Regions from separate parts of the Streptosporangium sp. OZ121 genome, predicted to be linked through region 3. Evidence: riboswitches for the same ligand, from Rfam matches in the RefSeq annotation. Region 3 holds a riboswitch; each other region holds the start of a gene.
The links. Region 3 has a riboswitch for cyclic di-AMP ahead of ACTOQ1_RS06880 (C40 family peptidase). Riboswitches for the same ligand answer to the same signal wherever they lie in the genome.
Positions count from the first base shown of each region.

Region 1 (5,639 bases), on a different contig from region 3:
CCTCCTTGCCGGTGAGGTAGTTCAGGACCTCGGCGGCCTCCTTGGGGTGCTTGCTCTGCTTGGGGATCGCCAGGTAGGAGCCGCCCCAGTTGCCCGCGCCGCCGGGCACGGATGCGACGTCCCACTTGCCCTTGTTGCCCTCACCGGCCGCACCGGAGACCACGCCGAGCATCCAGGCCGGGCAGCCCATGGTCGCGAAGGCGCCCTTCTTGATCGCGGCGTTCCACGGCGGGCTGAACGAGGCGAGCTTGGCGGTCAGGCCCGCCTCGCTGAAGCTCTTCACCGTGTCGAAGGAGGTCTTGATGGCCGGGTTGGTCTCGACGATGAGCTGGTTGTTCTTGTCGAAGTAGGCGACGTTGCCGTTCTTCGGCGCCTCCTGCGACAGGATCACGTTGTAGAGCGTGTTCGGGCCGTCAATGAACTTGGGGTCGGTCTTGCCGGGGTTGGCGGCCTTGAACTTCTCACCGATCGCCTTGAAGGCGTTCCAGTCCGGCCAGAGCTTGCCGACCTCCTCGCGGTCGGTGGGCAGGCCCGCCTTCTCGAACAGGTCCTTGCGGTAGCACATGGTCATGCCGCCGATGTCGGTGCCCAGGGCGAAGAGCTTGTTGTCGGCGTTGATGCCGTTGTCCCACTTCGCCGCGGGGAAGTCGGCCTTGCGGCTGTCCAGCCCGTACTCGGCCAGGTCGGTGAAGAACTGCGGGCGGGCCTTCATGAGGCCCATCGCGCCCTCGTCCAGGGCGATGATGTCAGCCGCGCCGCTGCCCGCCTGCAGGCGCTGGAGCAGCTGCGGGAGGTAGACGTCCTCGAACCGGTCGGTCAGGTTCTGGTACTTGACCTGGATGTTCGGGTGCGCCGCGTTCCACGTCTCCACGGCCTTGTCGTAGCCGAAGTTCTCGCCGCCGCCGAAGGTGTGCACGGTGATGGTCACCGGCTCGGCCGGAGCGGCGGCGGAACCGGTGCCCGCGGCGGGCGCGGGCGGCTCGCTGGAACTGCACGAAGTGATGGCCAGGGCGGTGGCCGCCATGACCGCGACGGCGGCCAGCTTGCCGTGCCGCTTGTTGTTCAACATTACGGACCCCTCTCAGGTGGTCGCCCGAATCATTGGGAGGCGACATCGCGGGCCGGTCCCCGACAAACGCGGTCCTCGCGACGAGGTCGTTCCTCAATGTGCTTTGGGAGCGCTCCCACGAAGAGTGGACGATGGGCAACCGGGACGTCAATATGCCGAAACTCAACCGTTACATCCGGTCGTTTTAGGCAGGACTATCGGCGTCGAACATGGACAAAAACCTCATCAGGGCGATTGGGAGCGCTCCCATCTCACGGGCATACAGTCGGGGCATTTCGTGTGCGTGCGGGGAGGGGGGCATCGCGGGCGTCCCCGGTGGCGGCGGCGCAAGGTTGTCAAGGGAGTGTCAGGGCAGGCGCGGGCGAGGGCCGCGGGAGCTGGTGCCGTCACCACCGGGGCGGGCGTGGGGAAGGGGTTCGAGAAGGCGACCGCCGGGCCGGAAGTGGGAGAGGCGCGCTGTGACGAGTGTCTCCGGGGCGGGGCCGGGCGCTGTGACGAGCGTCGCCGGGGTGGGACGGGCGAGGACACGGAACGCTCCCGGGGGCGGCGCTCGAACGAGCGCCGCCCCCGGGAGCGGGTGGACCGGGCAGCCGCTCACCGGCGGGGGCCGGGACGCCCGCGCCGCCGGGGGGCGGCGGGCGCGGGCGGCGGGCGCGGGGTCAGTCGGAGTAGACGGGGTATCCGTAGCCGACGACCTGGGAGACCGGCCGGACGCGCTGTTCGACGTCGCCGTTGCCGGTGTTGCCCTCGATCGTGGTGATCGTGCCGTCTCCGTTGTCCTTCTTCACGAAGCCGACGTGGTCGATGCCGTCGATGCTCTTGCCGCCTGCCCAGTCGAAGTAGACGACGGCGCCGGGGGTGGGGATGGTGCCCCAGTGCCCGTTGTCCTTGAACCACTTGGCGTGGGCTACGGTGTAGGCGTCCCAGCCCATCGTGGGGCGGATGCCGGCCATCTCGCCGACCCAGGAGACGAACATCGCGCACCAGGGGGCGTTGGCGTAGTCGTACACGGTGTTGCCGCCGTCGCGGGCGAGGGTCTCCTTGGCGCGAGGGCTCGACATGTACCAGGAGTGGAACTTGGTCCCGCCGCCCCGGGAGTTCTCGCGGATGCCGATCTGCTTGGAGGCGATGTCCAGGACCTTCGCCGCGGAGACCTTGGGAAGCCTCTCGGCCACGATCTGGAGCGGGGTCTTGGCGGCCTTGGAATCCTGGGCCTTGGTGTCGACGGGGGGTGCGTTCACGACGCCGTGGCCGTCGGCCAGGGCGACGCCGGTGGTGCCGGTGGCCAGGGCGACACAGGCGCCCAGGACGGCGCATGCCGCGCGGGGGGTGGAGATGAGGCGATGCTTAGCCATACGGGGGTTCGACTCCTTGCTTCGCTTCCATTCCGCCTACCGGGTTAGCTGACGGGTTCGGGCTGGGAAGTGCCCTACGGCGCACGAGTGCGCTGATTCACCCCAGGAACGTGGTTCCCCGGTTCCGCAGACCTCGCGGATTCGGCGGCCGTGCTCACCGACGGCGGAAGGTCTCCGCCAGGTGGGACACGGTCGGGCAATGTGACGGCAATGCACAGACCTGGATAGACCTAGGCAATTGCCATGAATAGGACGAAGGTACGCCAGACGGACAGACGATTACAAGTAGGACATATTGCCTTGACTTGGGAATACGTCCGAATCGGGTCGGTGTCGCGGGGTGCCGCCCGGCCCGGGAGGTGGGGTGAGGCCGCGCCGGCCGCGCCTCCTTCCGGCGGGTGGGGGAACGCCCCACCGAGGCCGGGATCCCCTGCCCCCGCGGCGATCCCGGGTTTCCGGACCCGCCTGCGAGCCGCCGGCCGGGGAGTGCTGAGGTGCGCGGGTGAACCCCCTGGTCCGAGATGGTGTGCCCTCATCTGTTCGAATATGTGTTCGATAGTAAAAAGTATTCGGATGGTAGGGGTTCTCCCATGGAAGGCCAGGAGAGGGCGCTCGGGATCCGGCGGTCCTCGACCCGCGCCTGACGGGGTTTCCGCAGCTCAGAGCGATGGGAGAGCGACGCGATCAGGCCGCCGGCCGGCCTGGCCGCCCGAAGGGTAAAGAAACGCGCGCTCGGAGGGGTTCGACGCCCGCGAAGGTAAAGGCGAGAGGTAAAGGAAGTCGCTTTCCAGACGGCCCTGTCATCCGCGGAGGTAAAGGCGCGCGGGACAAGGGCGCGTCAGGGCGAACAGCGGGCCGGTCGGCCTGGAACGGCCGTGGGCGGAGAACCCGCCGCACCGGCGGTCGAGCGTGGTCGGCTGTTCACCCGCAGTTCCCGGGCGCTTAAGGCCGCCGGGTTAGGTTGTGGCAGTCGTGAACGGGTCATCGCCCGGCGTGGAGGACGGCCGAGACCACGCGCGGGAACAGGGTTCGGCCGTTGCCTGGGTGGAGTCCCCGCTGCAGATGCTCTGCGCGGTGGAGGCCCACCACGCCGGGCTGCTCGGTGCCCGCAGCCATCTCGTGCCCAGGGCGAAACTCCGCCCGCTGGCCGTGACGGGTCGCGAGCTGGACCGTCTCACCCTGCCCAGCGGGCTGGAGCTCACCGCGGCCAGGCTGGACATGCCCCGGCCGCGCCGGGGCGAGACCTGGGTGGTGGGCGACGCCTTCTCCGGCAAGGTCCAGTTCCGCTGGCTCACCGCGCTCCCGGGCCGGATCGTGATCGTCGACGACGGGCTCGCCACCATCCGGCTCCTGGAACTGCTCACCGGCAGGATGGGAACGCCCCTGCTGAGGGCCAGGGGGAAGGCCGGAAGGCTCAGGACCGTCCTCGGCGCGGCGGCCGGGCTCAGGCTGCGCGCCGCCGCCCGCTCGGGGCGGCTGTCGATCTTCACCGCGCTGCCCGTGCCCCCCGACCTGGCGAAGGCCGTACGCGCCGGGGGAGCCGAGCTGGTCACCCACGACTTCGCCTGGCTGCGCTCCCAGCCGCTGCGCGGGCCCCGTCCCGAGGAGCGCACCGTCGTCCTCGGCACCTCGCTGGTCCGCAACGGCCTGATCCACCGCGACCGCTACTTCAGCTGGCTGGCCGGGCTCGGCTCGGCCGGTCCGGTGGCCTACTTCCCGCACCGCCGCGAGGATCCCGACGACCTCGCCCGGGTCGGGGAGCAGCCGGGGATCACCGTCTACGACGGCGGGACCCCCGCCGAGATGACCCTGCGCGGGCTCGCCGCCGAGCAGCGGGTGCTGAGCCTGCCGTCCACCGCGGTCACCTCCCTGCGGGTGCTGCTCTCGGCACGGGGCGTCGCCGTGGAGACGGTGGACGTCCCCGACGAGTGGTGGACGGCCGAGGCGGTTCCCTCGCTCCGCTCCCACCTGTCGAGGTTCGCCCATCACGACTCGGGAGTCACCGGGTCATGACCTCACGGCCGGCGCACGGCGGGCCCGCCGCTCGCGGGACGCGCGCCGTGCCGCCTCTCCACGAACGAATCCTCTCCACCCACGAAATCGCGCGAAACCGGGGATTCCCCGTCGGAGGTTCTCTTTGAAGGTCCTGGCCGTGGCCGACTCTGACTCCTACCTGAAGTGGGCGGCCTGCCTGCTGAGGGACCTGCCCTCGGGCTGCGAGACGGAGCTTGCGGTCATCCGCACCCCCATCACCCCGTCGCCGGCGCAGATCCACGCCGCCGTCACCGGCTCGGCGGCCGACCCGCCCGTGCTGTCGGCCCGCGCGCTCCGCCGGACCGCGGAGCGTTTCAGGCCCGACGTGGTGCTCGTCGCCTGTACGGGGCCCGTGGTGGACGTGCTGGCCGGCGAGGTGCTGGCCGGGCTGCGGCCCCGGCCGGTGTTCGTCTCGGGGCTGCCGGGCATCTCCGTCCCGGCCACCGAGAAGGCGTGGCTGTTCCGCAGCGGGTGCGACCTGTTCGTGCTGCACAGCGGCCGGGAGGTCGAGGAGTTCTCCGAGATCGGCCGCAGGCTGGGCGGAGGCGGCCAGATCGGGCTGGCCCGGCTGCCGTTCCTGCGCGACGGCGCGGAGACCCCCGTCACCGGGCCGCGCGACCGGGTGGTGTTCGCCACCCAGGCCAAGGTGCCCAGGCGCAGGGAGGAGCGGGAGCGCATCCTGCTGGCCCTGGCCGAGCTGGCCGGGAGGCGGCCGGACCTTGACGTCGTCGTCAAGCTCCGTGCCCTGGACACCGAGCGCCAGACCCACAACGAGCGCCACCACTACCAGCGCCTGTGGCAGGCTCTCGCCGCGGAGGGACGGGTGCGCGCCGAGGCCGTGCGCTTCGCGGTGGGGCCCATGCACGAGCACCTGGCCCACGCGGCGGGGTTCGTCACCGTCAGCTCGACCGCCGCGCTGGAGGCGATCGCCCAGGAGGTGCCGCTCCTGGTGCTGTCGGACTTCGGGGTGGGCGCCGAGATGATCAACCTGGTCTTCGAGGACAGCGGCCTGCTCGGCACCCTCGACGACCTCTCCGCCGGGCGCTTCCTGGACCCGGACGACGCCTGGTGCAAGGTCAACTACTTCCACCCCGGTGGCGAGAGCGACTGGGTGTCGCGGATGGTCTCCCTGGTCGGGCAGGCCCGCTCCGGGCGCCTGGTCCCGGCGAGCTCCCTGCTCG
Region 1 covers NZ_JBPXMC010000005.1:274,041-279,679, reverse strand. The annotation lists gene ACTOQ1_RS13365 (ABC transporter substrate-binding protein) at 1-1,069, opposite strand, end outside; gene ACTOQ1_RS13360 (CHAP domain-containing protein) at 1,729-2,424, opposite strand; cyclic di-AMP (ydaO/yuaA leader) riboswitch at 2,443-2,581, opposite strand; gene ACTOQ1_RS13355 (hypothetical protein) at 3,397-4,437, shown strand; gene ACTOQ1_RS13350 (DUF6716 putative glycosyltransferase) at 4,577-5,639, shown strand, end outside.
Region 1: linked by a shared signal. The riboswitch ahead of ACTOQ1_RS13360 (CHAP domain-containing protein) and the one ahead of ACTOQ1_RS06880 (C40 family peptidase) in region 3 are both predicted to bind cyclic di-AMP.

Region 2 (5,639 bases), on a different contig from region 3:
TCGAAGACTGCCTCACCGAGGTAATGGCCATCCCCGGCGCCCTGGACGCGATCCTCATCGATCAGACCAGCGGGACCGCGGTGGCCACCGGCGGCGCGAGCCGCCACGCCGACGTGGAGAGGTCGGCCGCGGGGCTGAGCGAGACCCTGCGCGCGACGCTCGACGGGCTCGCCCTCGCCTCGCCCGGCGGCACGGTCCGGATCAACGACATGATCATCACCACGGACGGCGGCCACCATTTGCTGCGGCCGCTGGAAACGCTTTTCGACGGCCCTCTGGTCATTTATGTCAGGCTCGATCTCGAACGCTCGAACCTGGCACTGGCCCGCCACCGGCTCCAGGCCCTTTCCGGCCGTCTGATATCGACGTGAAATCATGCCGAACGTCGAGAACATCCTCAGCGGGCTCGCCGGCGACCACGCCACCGGCTCCCTGCGACTCGGCAAGGCGGGGGTCATCTACCTCACCGACGGTCGCGTGACCTACGCCGAGAGCGCGGCGGCCCCCCGGCTGGAGGACCTGCTGGGCGCCTGCCGCGGGATATCCGCCCACGCCGTACGGCAGGTCAGGCAGGCCGCCGGCCGCCGGCCACCTGACGCGCTGACCCCCCAGCCGTCGGGGGGCGAGCAGCTGGTCGCGCGGGGCCTGCTCACCAGGGGGGAACTGGAGTTCTGCGTGCTGAGCGCGGTGCTCGACGCCGCGTACTTCCTGCTGCAGGCCACCGGGCACCGGCCCAGGTTCCGGCGGGGAGAGCGGCACTGGCTCGGACCGCAGTGGTACTTCGACGCGACCGGCCTGCTCCGGGAGTGCGAGCGAAGGAAGGCGCAGTTGGAACAGACCTGGCCGTCCGCGGAGCTGGACACGCTCCCGGTCGTCCCGCTGGGACGCATCGGCGCCCAGCGGGTGGTGCTGAGCTCGCTCCAGTGGGAGGTGCTCGTCGGCGCCGACTCCACGGCGACCCCGGCCGACCTGGCGCGCAAGCTGGGCCGTCCCGCGTACTCGGTACTGCTCGCCGTACGGCAGCTCGCCTCGTCCGGGCTGCTCCGCCTCCCGGAGACCGCTCCGGCACAGACTCCCGGGACTCCCGGGACTCCTGAGGCACCGGCACCGCTGCCCAGGCGGACGAGGGGTGCCACGGAGATCCCGGCGGCCGGCACGGGTTCTCCGGAGACGTCGGACTGGCTCCCCAGGGCGAACGGGGACCCGGCCGACGTCAGCCTGCTCATCCGGCTCAGGAACGCATTGGAGGCGATGACTTGAGCGACTTGAGCGACTTGAGCGACTTGAGCCCGGTCACATGCCGATAAGGCTGCGGACGCTGAAGCTGATCGGAAGGAGGATGCCGGTGGAACTGCGTGAGGAGATACGGCGCGAGATGGCGGCGCTGCGAGAACGCGTACCCGACGTAAACGGGAGCATCGCGTGCAGCGTCGACGGTCTGACGATAGCGAGCGACCTGGACAGGGACACCGAGCAGACCGGGGCGCTCTCCTCCGCGGTACTGGCCCTCAGCCGCCGGATGACGAGCATGGCCGGCAAGGGCACCTTCGAGGAGACGTTGATCTCCGGCACCAACGGCTACGCGGCGTTCTACGCCGCCGGACCCAAGATCGTCCTCACAGTCCTGGCGCGCCCGGGGACCAACCTCGGGCTGCTCCGGCTGGAGGGCCGCAAGACGGCGGCCAGACTGGCCGCCGCCGGCTCGCGCACATCGATACCCCAGTGATCGGAGACAGCAATGGGCAACATGGACATCTCGCTCAAGGAGATGATGGCGATCGACGGTGCCGTCGGCGCGGTCGTCGTCGACTACAACAGCGGGATGGCGCTGGGCGCGCTCGGCGGGTCCAAGGACCTCGACCTCCAGATCGCGGCCGCGGGTAACACCGAGGTCGTCAAGGCCAAGATGCGGACCATGGAGTCGCTCGGCCTCAAGGACGGCATCGAGGACATCCTCATCACGCTCGGCACGCAGTACCACGTGATCCGCCCGGTCTCGGGCCGGAGCGGCAAAGGGCTGTTCCTCTACCTGGCTCTCGACCGGAACCGGGCCAACCTCGCGCTCGCGCGGCACACCCTGCGCGGCATCGAGGAGAAGCTCGAGGTCTGATCCTCCGGTGCGGTCCGTGCCCCGGGAGGCACGGACCGCACCGGAGTCCTTTCTGCGTCTTTTCTGAGCGTTCCCGGAGTCCTTTCCGAGCGTTCCCGGAGGACTCCGGCGGGGCGGGGCCCCTGCCAGGGAGTTCCGGTGGAGCGGGACTCCGGAGGGCGGCGGCTCCGGCTCAGCCCTTCCCCGCGCCGATCTCGGCGGCGCGGGCACCGGCGACGGCCACGCCGGCCGGGGCGTGCCAGGAGGCGGGCTCGACCATGACCTTGGGCTTGCCGGCCCACGGCCGCGCCGCGGCGCTCGCCAGCTGGGTCTGCACGCCTATCCCCAGTTCCCGGGCCTTGGCGAAGACGACCGTCGGGGGCTTGGCCGGGCTGGTGTCCCTGCGGCTCCAGGCACCGGTGGAGAACGCGACGGGGTGGTTCTTTATCCCCGTACCGTTACCCCACTTGGTGACCACGTACTGGATGTCGATGTGGCCCATCCCGCCGTTGCCGTCCACGCCGAGCGTGCCGGCGTTGAACGTTCCACCGGTCAGGTCGGCGAAGGTCTTGGCGTCGATGTCGATCATGATGCCCTGGTTCGAGGGGGAACCGGGGCCGCGGTCGCCGACGAAGAACTTGGCCTTCTTGCCCTTGTAGATGATGTAGCCCTCGGTGAGCAGGGGCCAGCTCGGGCTGGCGATCATGCCCTTCTGCATCGGCCGGCCGCTGGCGGGCAGACCGGTGTCACCGGCCCGGCCGGAGGAGTCGTCCCAGAAGTAGGAGGCCGTGGTCGCACCCTGGAGGAGGACGGACTCGGCGCTGGCCTTCGCCACCCCGACCTCGGGGTCGGCGGTGGCGGCGAAACAGGTGGAGGCGGGCAGCGCCACCGCGACACCGGTGGCGGCGAGGACGCTCGCGCCGACCAGGGCGGCGGCTGCGAGGCGGCTTCCGCGGGGCTTGTTCTTCTGCCAGGTGAACTTGCTCAGGCCGTTCTTGTGCAAACCAAAGAAGGGGCGCATGGAGAAAAGGCTCTTTCGCGAGGGAACGGGGCAGCCACGTGCGACACACCGAAGGGGTGCACGGGCGGGGACGCGCTCGTCGGAAAAGGGGGCGTAGCCGGAATCTCGGGCAATCGCTACGCGGAGCACGATCTGGAAGGTGCCGCGATCAGGCGCGGCGAGAAGGTCCGGGGGGAACGGGGGATGTCGGCGGAAGGGGGGAAAAGTTCAGGTGGTCGGCACGGACAAGGGCTGCACCGACGTGGTAACGCGGTGATCCATGAGGGGATCTCCTCTCCATCTCGTCTACCGGGTTAGCTGACGGGTTCGGGCGGTGGAGTTGCCCTACCGCCGCGTGGTCGCGGCGGATTCACCCCGGAAAAGTGGTTCCCCGGCTCCGGGGCCCCTGTGGGGCCCTCGGGATTCGACGTCGGCCGGCCGCTCCCTCTTGTGAAGGGCAGGTCGCCTACCGATGACTGTGGACACTACCCACCCAAACCGGACAAAGCAAAGCAAACACCATGAAAACCCCAGAAGATCTACCTACAAGCTTCAAGGAAGCCTCATCGATCGCCCCGCCAGGCCAACACCCGTCCTACCAGCGCGGATGTCTCCCCCATCTCGGTGTCCAGCCCCGGAACCCCTTCCCTGGCCCCGTTCCAGGGCCCCGCGCCCGGAGATCCACGGGAGATCCACGCGGGAGAACGCGCGCCCCGCGAGCCCTCCCCGGCCCGCCGATTCCTTTGCGCAAAGGTTCGCCCAAGGGGAGCCCGCCCCGCGGGCCGTCCCCGGCCGATCAATCCCGCCCGGTCCCGCCCGGTCCCGCTCAGTCCCGCCCGGTCCCGCTCAGTCCCACCAGAACGACCAGGCGTTCCTGCCCTTGATCTGCTCGGCGTAGTCGATGAGGTTCCCCGCCCCCTGGATGATGCTGTCGGGGCAGAACGTCCAGTGCTCCGCGGCGACGTGCAGGGCGTGCTCGGAGGTGGTCGGGGGCGCGGCGACGCTGAGGTCGAGGGTGTTGAAACCCATCCCGACCACCCGCACCCCGAACCTGTCCTCCCAGCTGCGCACGACGGCCGCGAGCGGGACCATCCACTCGTTGTGGTTCAGGGCGCCCTGCCAGCCCATGACGGCGAGGGCGTCGGCCCCGCGCTCGACCGCGACGAGCCCGAGCGGGGTCCTGCGCTCGGCCACCAGCCCGGCGTACCAGTCGGCGACCACGCCGGGGTCGGCGGCGAGCCTGCCCGGGGGGGCCGGGCCGGGACACTCGGGTCCGAAGGGCTCGAGCAGTTCGAGCTGGTCGAGGTTGGCCTTGGCGATCCAGTCGGACCACACCTCGGCCATGAACGCGGCGGCGTGGTAGTTGTCGATCTGACCGGCCGTGTCCGGGGCGATCTGGCCGGCCGACCAGGGCTGGACGGAGTCCTCCAGCAGCACCGGCCACAGGCCCGACCGCTCGTGCTGGGCCCTCAGCCGCGCCCAGTACTCGCCGGAGACCGCCACCTCGCTGAGCCAGAACGCCGGACGGCGACGGACGGCGAGCTGGGCGTAACCGGGGTCGGGCCACACCACGTCCCCCGGCGGCAGCTCCACCGAGAGCCGCCTGCCCCTGCCCCCGCCGGTCCCGTCGCCGCCCTCGCTCCTGTCGGCTCCATCGGCTCCATCGGCGAACAGCTGGCCCAGAACTGGCGGAAGTCGCTCACTCTCGCAATCGCTCATCTCTACCGATCCGATCCTGACCACGGACCAATTTTGGCCTGTCAACCATCCCGAGGGACAGTTCTGCCCTGGTCCAGGCAAAAATTATCGGTAGTGGGGAGAAACGGAACCGGGTGGGTGCCCGTCCTCCACCGCCCCGCCCGGCCGACCGGCCGCGGTTCGTTGTGCGGCCCGCTGTGCAGCTTGTTGTGCAGTGCAGAACGTTGTGCTGCAAAGTGGCCGTAGGGCGGGGTACTCGCCTACCTTGACCAGGTATTCGATTGCCGGATCACATGGGGAAGCCGCGATGAGTGAGCCCGCTCCGGAACGCAACCGGTCGGCCTCGCTCCGGCGCGCCCTCGCCGTCCTCGCGCACGTACGCGACCACGCGGACGCGGGCCACGGCCTCTCGCTCACCCGGCTCGCCGAGGCGCTCGACCTGTCCAAGAGCACGGTGCTCCGGCTGACCGCCCCGCTCGTCGAGGCCAGGCTCCTGGAGCGCGACCGCAGGAGCGGCGCCTACCGGCTGGGCAGCGGCGCCCTGCGCCTCGGGCAGGCCTACCTGTCCACCCTCGACCTGCGGACGGTGGCCGCCGAGGAGTCGCACCGCCTGATGGCGGAGGCCGGGGAGACCGTCCACCTCGTGGTCTACGACCCGCCCGACGTGGTCTACATCGACAAGGTCGAGAACGAGACCAACGTGCGCATGGCCTCGCGCATCGGCAGCCGCAACCCCGTCTACCGCACCGCCGTGGGCAAGGCGATCCTCGCCTGGCAGCCGGAGGAGGCCGTCGAGGAGATCGTGGCCGCCGGGATGCCGCACGTCACGCGGTACACCATCACCGACGCCGC
Region 2 covers NZ_JBPXMC010000003.1:237,489-243,127, reverse strand. The annotation lists gene ACTOQ1_RS08755 (roadblock/LC7 domain-containing protein) at 1-371, shown strand, start outside; gene ACTOQ1_RS08750 (hypothetical protein) at 376-1,260, shown strand; gene ACTOQ1_RS08745 (roadblock/LC7 domain-containing protein) at 1,346-1,726, shown strand; gene ACTOQ1_RS08740 (hypothetical protein) at 1,739-2,110, shown strand; gene ACTOQ1_RS08735 (hypothetical protein) at 2,283-3,110, opposite strand; cyclic di-AMP (ydaO/yuaA leader) riboswitch at 3,378-3,529, opposite strand; gene ACTOQ1_RS08730 (DUF4253 domain-containing protein) at 3,936-4,808, opposite strand; gene ACTOQ1_RS08725 (IclR family transcriptional regulator) at 5,095-5,639, shown strand, end outside.
Region 2: linked by a shared signal. The riboswitch ahead of ACTOQ1_RS08735 (hypothetical protein) and the one ahead of ACTOQ1_RS06880 (C40 family peptidase) in region 3 are both predicted to bind cyclic di-AMP.

Region 3 (5,639 bases):
GGGACGTGCCTCACGGGCTGGCTCACCGGCCGGTACGCGTCGCCGTACCTGTTCCGTACCCGTTCCCGGCATCGGGACCTGCTCGTCTAAGGGGTCTCCGCGGGCTCCAGGAGTCGGGCGAAGCGGGAGGCGGCGAGGTCCCAGTTCCACTCGCGCGCCGCCCACTCGCGACCGCGCTCCCCCATCGCACGCGCCCCGGCCGGGTCCTTGAGCAGGCCGACCAGGGCCGCCGCGACCTCGTCGGGACGGGTGCCGTCGACGACCAGGCCGGTCTCCCCGTTCAGCACGGCGTCGGGGGCGCCGCCCGAGGAACCGGCCACCACGGGCAGGCCGCTGGCGGAGGCCTCCAGGTAGACGATGCCGAGTCCCTCCACGTCGACGCCGCCCAGGCGGGTACGGCACGGCATGGCGAACACGTCGCCCGCGGCGAGGTAGCCGGGCAGCTCCGCCTCCGGCACCGGGCCGGTGAGCCTCACCGAAGCGCCCATCGGCCGGGCCAGCCGTTCCAGGGTCCTGCGGTACGGGCCCCCGCCGACGATCAGGAGCACCGCGCCGGGCACGTCCCCGACCACGCCTGGCCAGGCCCGCAGGAGCGTGTCCTGGCCCTTGCGCGGCACCAGCCTGGACAGGCAGACCACCACCGGCCGCTCCCCCAGGCCGAGTCGCGCGCGCACCCGCTCCCCGCCGGCCCCCGGGTGGAACACCCCGGTGTCGACGCCGGGCGCGAGCCGCACCAGCTTGTCCGCCGCTATCACCCTGGCCAGCCGCCGCCGGGTGTACTCCCCCAGGTAGGTGACCACGTCGGCGTCCGCCCCGATTCTGGCGAGCACCCGGCGGCCGACCGGGATCCCGGCCCAGCCCGCCTCGTGGCCGTGGGTGACCATGACGACGCGACGGGCCCCGGCCTCGCGCATCCGGGGCGCGAGCAGCCCGAGCGGCGCCGCCGCCCCGAAGACCACGGTGTCGCACCCGAACTCGGCGACCAGCCCGGCGGCCCGGCGGGCGACGGCGGGCGTGGGCAGCATCAGCGAGGTCGGGTGCCGCACGACGGGGTACGGCTGGCGCAGGTCGAAGGCCGCGCTGCCGGCCCACCGGGGGGCGTAGACGACGACGGAGCCGGGCGGGCGGCGGGCGATGAGACCGTACACGAACGACTGGATCCCCCCCGCGCGGGGCGGGAAGTCGTTCGTGACGACCAGCGTGCGGCTCACGGTTCGGGGAGGCCGTTCAGCCGTGCCCAGGATCGCGCCAGGGCGATGCGCTGCGGCGTCGTGGGATGCGATGCATAAAGTACATATTCGACTAGATCGGGTGACAAATCCGAAATATTGGTACCCGCCAGTCGTCTCTGCATGGCGACGAACGTCGCCGGGTCCCTGGTCAGGTCCAGCGCGTGCACGTCCGCACGGGCCTCGATCTGCCTGCTCACCAGGTTCTGGGCCGGTCCCGACAGGACCGTGGCCAGGCTCAGCAGCCCCATGACCAGCCCCACCGCCCTCGGGTCGCCGAGGGAGGAGATCCCCGCCCGGCGCCGTACGGCCCCCGCGGAGGTCACCGCGTAGAGCAGGCACGCCCCGAACGCCGCGCCCAGGCCGCCGACGAGCGTGCCCGACAGCACGTCGCCCGCCTTGGCGTGGCCCAGCTCGTGGGCGACCACCAGCTCGACCTCGCCGGCGGGCGCGCGGAGCAGCGTGTCGTAGACCACGATCCTGCGGGTCGCGCCGAATCCGGAGACGTAGGCGTTGAGCGCGGTGGTCCGCCGGGAGGCGTCGGCGACGAGCACGTTCTCGACCGGCACGCCGTCCCTGGCGGCCATGGCGAGCAGGTCGTCGCGGAGCTGCCCGGCCTCCAGCGGCCTGAAGTCGTTGAAGACCGGCTCGACGAGCACCGGGTAGGCGAAGGAGGCGACCACGGTCAGGGCGAAGGCCCCGGCCGCCGCGGGGATCCACCAGCGCCGGTAGCGCCGCGCCAGGGCGATCACCGCCAGCACCATGATCGCGGTCAGCGCGGTGCCGATGCCGGTGCTCTTGGCCCGGTCGGCCGCCCACGCCGGCCAGGCCTGGGTGGACAGCCCGAAGTCGCGCAGGTAGCTCTCCGACCACATCCCCAGGGGCCAGCGCAGGATCGCCACGGCCACCGACAGCGCCAGCACGCCGAGGAGCGCCCGCAGCCACCAGGGCCCCGGCAGCCGGCCGGCGAGCCGCGCGCCCAGCGGGGTGGCCACCAGCACCCCCGCCACGACCAGCGTCAGGCCGAGCGACAGATAGCCGGGAAGGCTGATCAGCGCGTCGAACGTCTCGGCCCTGGCGATCTGCTCGGCGGTGAAGTCGCGGGCCGGATCGGGAGCGACGGCCGGGGCCCCCCCGGGCAGCGCCCTCCAGGGCGTGGTGAACGCCACGACCGCCAGCGTGACCACCCCCAGGGCGGCCAGCGCCCACCCCGCCGACCGCACGCCCGCGGGCGTGTCCGTCATGCTCAGCGTCACGTGAGTTCCTCCCTGAGGTAGTCGCGCCAGGCTCGGGTGAACTCGTCCACCGGCAGGCCGAGCGTGCTCTCGACATCGCTACCGTAGAGCCTCACCAGGGCCTTCTCCCCGAAGCGCTCCGCGACGAACCGGCAGGCGAGCCACGCCTCCTCGTAGGCCTGCGCGAGCCTCGGCGCGCCGGGGGCGAAGTCGGCCGGGCCGGGGAGCCGGTCGGGCAGGACGCCCGAGCGCACCTCGGCGGCCAGTTCGGCGGCGGCCGTGCGCACCGCGATCCCGGCGTCGCGGTAGCCCGCGTAGTCGGCGAAGCCCTCCGACAGCCACATCGGCACCCGACCGCCGCGGGTCGCGCCGGTGGCCACGTGGGCGAGCTCGTGGGTGATCACCACGTCCCTTCCGGTCGCGGTGAGCCGGGCGTACCCCGACGGCAGGACGATCACCCGGTCCGCGGTCGCCATCGCGGCCAGGCCGCGGGTGCTCCCGGCCCCGGCGAGCGCCGCGGCCTCGGCGTCGGTGGCGGGGAAGAGGACGACCGCGGGGACCGGCCCCCAGATCGCCGCGATCGTCGCGCGGGCCCGGTCGGCCCTGGCCGCCAGATCCCGCAGGACGCCGGCCGGGACACCGTGGCCGATCACGAGGGAGTGCTCGCCCCGGACGGTGACCGCGGCGCCCTGCCACAGGTCGCGGGGGTCGCTCGGGCTCCGGGAGGCGTACGGGACGAGGGGGCGGGGGGCGCGAGGGAGGGGCGCGGCTCCGGCCAGGAGGGGTCCCGTCCCGGCGAACGGACCGGCGCTCATCAGCGCCAGCATCCCGGCGAGCACGGCGCGGCGCCCTTTCGGGACGGACACGAGCCGATGGTACTCGACCGGCATGGAGCGGCCCCGGCCCTCCTGGTGGAGGGCCGGGGCCGCTTTTCCGTGCTCGGGCATGTGCTCGAGCGCGTGCCCCGACGCGGGCTCGGGCTCAGGTTCCATACCTGGGCTCCGTGCTCACGCGGGTGCCGGGCGCCGTACGGGGCTCAGGCCCCGGGCCGTACCGCTCCGGCGAAGGAGGACCTGTAGTAGCCCGCCAGCCTCACGACACGGACCGTCTTGCCGCTGCTCGGCGAGTGGACCATCCTGCCCTTGCCGACGTACATGCCGACATGGCCCTTTCCACTGAAGAACAGCAGGTCACCGGGGCGCAAGTTGCTCCACGAGACCTTTTTCCTGATCGACCTGTACTGGCTGTGCGTGATCCTGGGAAGGGACACGCCCGCCTTCCGCCAGGCGTACCGGACGAGCCCCGAGCAGTCGAACGCTCCGGGACCGGAGGCTCCCCACCGGTACGGATCGCCGATCTGCCTCTTGGCCGCCGAGACCGCCTTACCGGCCCGGACCTTCTGCAGTGCCGCCCTGCTCTTCTTGACCTTGACCTTGACCTTGACCTTGGCCTTGGTTTCTGCCTTGGCCCTGGTCCCGGCCTGAGAGGCGGTCTTCTTGGTGCTCCCGGCCTTCTCGGAGACACCGGTCACGCTGTTGACCAGTATCTCGGAGGGGCCGTCCACCGCCTGCGCCGCCGTGGACCCCAGGGTGACCGCTCCGGCTGAGGCGGTCAGGGTGAGGGCGATGCCGCCGAGGGAAAGGCGGAAAAGGCGCGACAGACGGGGGTTGTACGGGGTGGTAGACAGGATTTCTCCTTGGGACTTCCACTGATGCCTACCGGGTTAGCTGACGGATTCGGGCTTGGAAGATGCCCTACGGCACAAACGCGCCGATTCACCCCTGGCCACGCTGTATCGGGCCTTTTGGGTCCCCGGTTCCATGCCTCCTGGCTGCATAGATTCGGCGGGCCGCCGCGATGAGCCCTGCCCCCGGGTGGGGGCGCGGCGGCCGGTTGGATTTCTATAGGGACACCGGCCCGAAGACCGACATTCGCCGCGACGGCGTGGCTTGCACGTCGCGACGCCAGAAGTTACCCCGATCTCCAACTTTCGGCAAAGCATTCGCCAAATTGGAAGATCTACTACCCCTCTTGATCTTCCTGTTATCCCTGCATAATGGCTATTTATGCTATTGAGATATGACTCTCGTCACACCCTTCTCGCTAGTCCGACAAATCACGATTTATGTAATCTTCATCACACTCACCGCCCGTGGAGCGGTCCCGGACGATCCGGCCGGGTGACCTCAGCGCCTGACGCACGTGTAGGCGCCGTATATCGACTCCCGGAAATCCGCCTCGACGATCTCGAATCCGGCGGCGTCGAGCATCGGTTCGAGCAGCCACCTGAAGGTGCTGTACTCGGTGCGCAGATGCTCGGCGTAGTCGTCGCGGGTGTAGCCCAGCGCGGGATCGTCCGCCGCGCCGTCGAGCCAGCGGCCGAGCACGGCGTCGGTGTCGGCCGGCCGGAAGTCGAAGATCAGGTCCCGCAGGCGCAGGACGCCCCCGGGCCGTACGATCCGCGCGACGCGGTCGAGCGCGACGGCCTTCCAGAAGTCGGGGAGCTGGTGGAGCGCGTGGCGGGTGTAGACCGCGTCGGCGGGCGGCCCCGCGTGCTCGTACGACAGGAAGCCCGCGCGCACGCGCTCAAGGCCGGAGAGGCCCTCCTCGGCGGCGCGGGCGCCGAGGAAGTCGTGCATCGCCGGGGAGACGTCCACCGCCACCACCCGCCGGAACCGCCGCGCCGCGGCGAGGGCGAACTGCCCCGTCCCCGCGCCGAACTCCACGACCGTCGCCGCCTCCCCCACGCCGTGCCCCGCGAGCACGGCGAGGTCCTCCCCGGGGTCGGGCCTGCCCTGCTTGCGGTCGAACCCGGCGACGAACGCGGCGTCGAGGTGCTCGGGACCGGCGTACGCGAGCTCGTCGGGCATCCATGACTTGATCATGTCCCGATGCTGGCAGTACCCACGCGCCCGGCACATCCGGTTTTTCCCGGCGCTCCGTCAAGCGCGAGGCGGGGCCTGGACGTCCCCGGTGGGACCGCGGCCCGGCGCGGTCAGGGGCGGACGGCTCCGACGATGCGGCGGCCGTAGGCGGACAGCGGGACGACCTTGACGACGTCGCCGGTCTGCGGGGCGTGCACGATCTGGCCGTTGCCCGCGTACATGCTGACATGGCCGAGACCCTCGCTGAAGATGAGGTCGCCCGGCTGGAGCTCGCTCAGCGAGACCTTGCG
Region 3 covers NZ_JBPXMC010000002.1:450,802-456,440, forward strand. The annotation lists gene ACTOQ1_RS06865 (glycosyltransferase family 4 protein) at 87-1,211, opposite strand; gene ACTOQ1_RS06870 (M48 family metallopeptidase) at 1,208-2,485, opposite strand; gene ACTOQ1_RS06875 (hypothetical protein) at 2,482-3,456, opposite strand; gene ACTOQ1_RS06880 (C40 family peptidase) at 3,501-4,028, opposite strand; cyclic di-AMP (ydaO/yuaA leader) riboswitch at 4,162-4,321, opposite strand; gene ACTOQ1_RS06885 (class I SAM-dependent methyltransferase) at 4,651-5,349, opposite strand; gene ACTOQ1_RS06890 (NlpC/P60 family protein) at 5,460-5,639, opposite strand, start outside.

Region 4 (5,639 bases), on a different contig from region 3:
GCAGGCGGTCGCCGTAGACGAAGAACAGGTTCATCCCGCCCATCTCCTCGACGTAGCGGTGCTCGCCCGCGTCGAGCCAGACCACCTGGTCGCAGCCCTGTTCGACGGCCTGGCGCTGGGCCACGAAGGCCGCCGCGTAGTTTCCGCCGCACTTGGCGAAGCCGGTCCCGCCGGGGGCCGCGCGGGTGTACTCGGTGGAGAGCCAGACCGTGACGGTCTTGCCCCCGCCGAAGTAGGCCGCCGCCGGGGAGGCGATGACCATATACTTGTAGGTCCTGGACGGGTAGTTGACTCCGAGCGCCGGCTGCGTCGCGATCATGAAGGGGCGCAGGTAGAGGCTGTGTCCCGGCGTGGTCGGCACCCACTCGCGGTCGGTCTGGACGAGCAGTTCCAGCGACTCGACGAACGTCTCCTCGGGCAGTTCGGGCATGGCCATCCGCGCCGCGGAGGTGTTGAAGCGAGCGGCGTTCGCCTCGGGCCGGAAGGTCACGATCGTGCCGTTCTCCTGGCGGTAGGCCTTGAGCCCCTCGAAAAGCTCCTGCGCGTAGTGGAAGACCGACGTCGCGGGGTCGAGGCTGAGCGGGCCGTACGGCATGAGCCTGGCGTCGTGCCAGCCCCGCCCCTCGGTGTAGTCGATCGAGATCATGTGGTCGGTGAAGACCTGACCGAACCCGGGGCTCGCCATTACCTGCTCGCGCTCTGCCGCGGTGCGAGCGTGGTCGGAGAGCTGCACGTCGAAGCTGAGCTTCTGAGCGGTGGTCATCGCACGGATCCTTCTCTTGGTGTCTGGCTTACCCTTGGGTCCATTCTGCGTCGGACCGGGTAACGGGAAACTACTCCATCCATGCCGAAAACCGGCAGTGCTGGAGAAACAAAAACGCACCTGGCGGCTCGGGTGAGCCGCCAGGCGCGTCGGGGTCGAGGAGGGCGGCTTCCTCAGCCGGCTACTCGGGCGGTGATGTCGTCGCCGATCTCGTGGGTGGCCCGGCCGGCCCTGCCGCCCGGCCGCCCGGCCAGGTCGTCGGCGACGGCCCGCTCGACCCTGGCGGCCTCGGCGGCCATGCCCAGGTGGTCGAGGAGCATGGCGACCGACAGGATCGTGGCGGTCGGGTCGGCCTTGCCCTGGCCCGCGATGTCGGGGGCGCTGCCGTGGACCGGCTCGAACATGCTCGGCGCGGTGCGGTCGGGGTTGACGTTGCCGCTGGCCGCCAGGCCGATGCCACCGGCGATCGCCGCGCCGATGTCGGTGAGGATGTCGCCGAAGAGGTTGTCGGTGACGATCACGTCGAAGCGCTCCGGCTGGCTGACGAAGAACATCGAGGCCGCGTCGACGTGGCAGTAGTCGGTCTGGACGTCGGGATACTCCAGGCCGACGCGGTCGAAGGTGCGGGCCCAGAGGTCGCCGGCGTAGGTGAGCACGTTGGTCTTGTGGACCAGCGTCAGCTTCCTGCGGGGGCGGCCCAGCGCCTTGTCGAAGGCGTAGCGCACGACGCGCTCGACGCCGTGGGCGGTGTTCAGCGACTCCTGGGTGGCGATCTCGTGCGGCGTGCCCCGGCGCATGACGCCGCCCGCACCGGCGTACGGGCCCTCGGTGCCCTCGCGGACGACGACCATGTCGATGTCCTCGGGACGGGCCTTGCCCAGCGGCGTCTCGACGCCGGGGAAGAGCTTGACCGGGCGGAGGTTCACGTAGTGGTCGAGCTGGAAGCGGAGCTTGAGCAGCAGGTCGCGCTCCAGGACGCCCGGGGGCACGCTGGGGTCGCCGACCGCGCCGAGCAGGATCGCGTCGTATCCGCGCAGTTCGTCGAGGACCGGGTCGGGCAGGGTCTCGCCGGTCTCGTGGTAGCGCTTGGCCCCGAGGTCGTAGGTGGTGGTCTCCACCTTCGTGCCGACCGCTTCGAGGACCTTCAGCCCCTCGGTGACGACCTCGACTCCGATTCCGTCCCCGGGGATGACCGCCAGGCGAATGTTACGCGAATCCATGCAGGCACCTTACCGGTCCGTCTCGGTGATCGAACACCGGTCTCATCCTCCGGACACACTCGTCCGGCGGGACCCCTGATCGTTTTGTCCGCCTTTGCTTGGTATTGACCGTTTCGTGAGGTTTCGTTATGGTCCTCCCATTCACGTCAATGCCTAATCCGTACGGGCCATCCCCTTACCGGGCCCGCACGGAGCCGGGGAACCACTCTTTACGGGATCTACCGGACCCCGGGCACCCCGCTCCTCCCCCGGAGCGCGTTCCCGGCCGTCATCAGGTGGATTCCTTGGGGCGAATCAGCGCGTTCTCGCGCCGTAGGGCGGCCTCCACGCCCGAGCCCGACAGCTCACCCGGCCGGCCTTATGGAAGGAATCATCCTGTCCGGCACAGTTCTCCCCCGTGTCCTGTCCATCTCCGCCTCCATGATCGTCGCCGGCGCCGCGGTGTGCGCGACCTCGACCGCCGCCCTGGCCGCATCCCCGCCCCCCGCCCCCGGGCCCGCCGCGCTCAACACCCCCGCGCTGAAGGACGCGCTGAAGGCCACGGCCGTCAAGCCCGCCTGGCAGAAAGCCGTGAAGTGGGCCATGTCCAAGCGCGGAACGCCCTACGTCTGGGGCGGCACCGGCCACGGCGGCTTCGACTGCTCAGGCCTGGTGCTCCGCGCCTACGGCGCAGCCGGGATCAAGCTCCCCCGCGTCACCAACGACCAGTACGCCGCCTTCTCCAAGAAGATCTCCTGGGAGAATCTCAAGCCCGGTGACCTGGCCTTCTTCAGCGGCCTCGGCCACGTCGGCATGATCACAAAGCCCGGCTACATGGTTCACGCCCCGCGGACCGGCGACGTGGTCAAGGAGGAGAAACTCGACTCCTGGCGCCGCGAATCCTTCGTCGGCGCGGTGCGTCCCGACCCGCAGGGGGTTCAGCTGGCCAAGCGGGTCGAGCTCGCGACCGAAGCCGTGACCGGCGGATGAGACACGCCGGCGGATCACCGCCGGGAGGCCGTGGAGACCCCGGCGGCGGAGAGAACGGGTTCAGCGGGTGGGAGCACCGCCGTTGTCCCTGCGGTCCAGAGCGGTCTGGAGCGCGTCGACGGCCTCGTCCTCGGTCTCCTCGGGACGGTTCCAGGGATACATGTCGTACATGGCGAATCTCGTCTCGGTCGCATACCGGCAAGGAAGGTGGTCGAGACTCCGGTCGGGACTCCGACCAGGCCTGATGTCGCGGGTCCGGATCACGGACCGGCGGCGGGGGCTTGGAGCCGGCACGCGCCACGACACCGCGGCGAGTCGCCGGCCCGCCCCTGTCAGGCCTCGCCGCGGCAGGTAGGAATTACGAGAACCTGGCGCATTTGACTCCAGGTTACCCGGCCGCGGGAAAACCGTCTCGCCCGGCGTACACACTTCTCACATGCTGAGACGAAATGTGGCCGCCGCCCCGGTCTCCGGGGCGGCGGCCACATCGGCGGTACGGCTAGTCGGCCAGGTCGACCGAGCGGCCGCTGTCGGCGCCGATCTCCGAGCCGATCTGGTCGATCACCTCGGCCGGGATGGCGGTGTCGACGGTGAGCGCGATGAGCGCCTTGCCGCCCTTGGCGTCACGGGCCACCTGCATAGAGGCGATGTTGATCGAGTGGTCGCCGAGGATGCGGCCGACCACGCCGACGATGCCGGGGCGGTCGGTGTAGGTGAAGAACGACAGGTGGTCGGTCGGCTCGATCTCCATCTGGTAGCCGTTGACCTCGACGATCTTCGTGATCTGCCTCGGCCCGGACAGGGTGCCGGAGACCGAGACCGCGCGGCCGTCGGCGAGGACGCCCCGGACCGTCACGACGTTGCGCCAGTCGGGGCTGTCGGAGCTGGTGACCAGCTCGACCGACACGCCGCGGTCCTTGGCCAGCAGCGGGGCGTTGACGTAGGTGACCGAGTCCTCGACCACGTCGGTGAAGACACCCTTGAGCGCGGCCAGCTCCAGCACGCGGACGTCGTGGGAGGCGATCTCACCGCGCACCTCGACGTCGAGCTTGGTGGCGACCTCGCCCGCGAGGGCGGTGAACACCCGGCCGAGCTTCTCGGCCAGCGGCAGGCCCGGCTTGACGTCCTCGGCGACGGCGCCGCCCTGGACGTTGACCGCGTCCGGCACGAACTCCCCGGCGAGCGCGAGCTTCACGCTGCGCGCGACCTGGGTGCCGGCCTTCTCCTGGGCCTCGTGGGTGGAGGCGCCCAGGTGCGGGGTGACGACGACCTGGTCGAGCTCGAAGAGCGGGCTGTCGGTGACCGGCTCCTTCGGGAACACGTCGATGCCGGCGCCGGCGACGCGGCCCTCCTTGATCGCGGAGTAGAGGGCGTTCTCGTCGATGATGCCGCCGCGGGCGACGTTGATGAGGCGGACGTTCGGCTTGACCGTGTGGAGCTCCCTGTCACCGATGAGACCGATGGTCTCCTTGGACTTGGGCAGGTGCACGGTGATGAAGTCGGCCTCGCTCAGCGCCTCCTCCAGCGAGACCAGCCGGACGCCCATCTGCGCGGCGCGGGCCGGCTGCAGGTAGGGGTCGTAGGCGATCAGCTCGACGCCGAACGGCTGGAGGCGCTGCGCGACCAGCTGGCCGATCTTGCCGAGGCCGAGGATCGCGACGACCTTCTCGTCGAGCTCCACGCCGGTGTACTTCGAGCGCTTCCACTCGCCGCCCTTGAGCGCGGAGTGCGCCTGGGCGACGTTGCGGGCGGAGGCGAGGATGAGGGCGACGGTGTGCTCGGCGGCGCTGGTGATGTTGGAGGTGGGCGCGTTGACGACCATGACTCCGGCCTTGGTGGCGGCCTCCACGTCGACGTTGTCCAGACCGACGCCCGCGCGGGCGACGACACGGAGCCTGGGAGCGTTGGCGATCGCCTCGGCGTCGACCTGCGTGGCGCTGCGCACGATGAGCGCGTCCACGTCGGCGAGGGCGGGCAGGAACTGGGCACGGTCGGCGCCGTCGGTGTGGCGGACTTCGAAGTCCGCGCCCAGAACCGCGAGACCGGCCTCGGAAAGTTCCTCAGCGACCAGTACGACGGGCTTGTTCACAGGCTGGATCCTTACTAGGCGGTGAGGGGTGCACGGACCTCACGTAGTCTATCGGCGCTTGTGAACGCGTTCACGAGTGTCCCGCGATCCGAGACGCCCCACGCCGTCCCGGGTGCCTTCCGGGGCCTTCCGGGGCCTTCCGGAAGCCCCTGGGAGGCCCGCGGGACGCGAGAGGGCTCCGCGACCCATGAGGCGGTTACCCGTCCTTGACAGATCTCATGCACCCAAAATTCAAGTTGGTATTGATCCCAAGAAAACTTCGCGATTACCCTGATAAGCCGTGGTCCACTACCTATCGTTCCTCATATGAGCATCGGGAACCCCGCTCTCGGCAACGTGCTCGCGCAGCACGGCGATCCGCACCGGCTGCTTGCGGCGCTGGCCGAATGGGGACTCCTGGTTGCCGTGCGACCCGACCGCTCCGTCGTGCTCGGCACGACCCAGGCCGGTGATCGTGTCCTGCTCGGTTACACCTCGGCGGACACCTACGCGCGGCACCGTGGCAGCCACTCGCTGTCGGCGTGCGACGCCGACACCATCCTCGACATCCAGCGCGTCACCGGCGTGCGGGAGATCGTGATCGACGCGGCGGGCCCCG
Region 4 covers NZ_JBPXMC010000010.1:77,767-83,405, forward strand. The annotation lists gene ACTOQ1_RS19765 (branched-chain amino acid aminotransferase) at 1-763, opposite strand, end outside; gene ACTOQ1_RS19770 (3-isopropylmalate dehydrogenase) at 937-1,983, opposite strand; cyclic di-AMP (ydaO/yuaA leader) riboswitch at 2,124-2,356, shown strand; gene ACTOQ1_RS19775 (C40 family peptidase) at 2,344-2,952, shown strand; gene serA (phosphoglycerate dehydrogenase) at 3,452-5,041, opposite strand; gene ACTOQ1_RS19785 (hypothetical protein) at 5,348-5,639, shown strand, end outside.
Region 4: linked by a shared signal. The riboswitch ahead of ACTOQ1_RS19775 (C40 family peptidase) and the one ahead of ACTOQ1_RS06880 (C40 family peptidase) in region 3 are both predicted to bind cyclic di-AMP.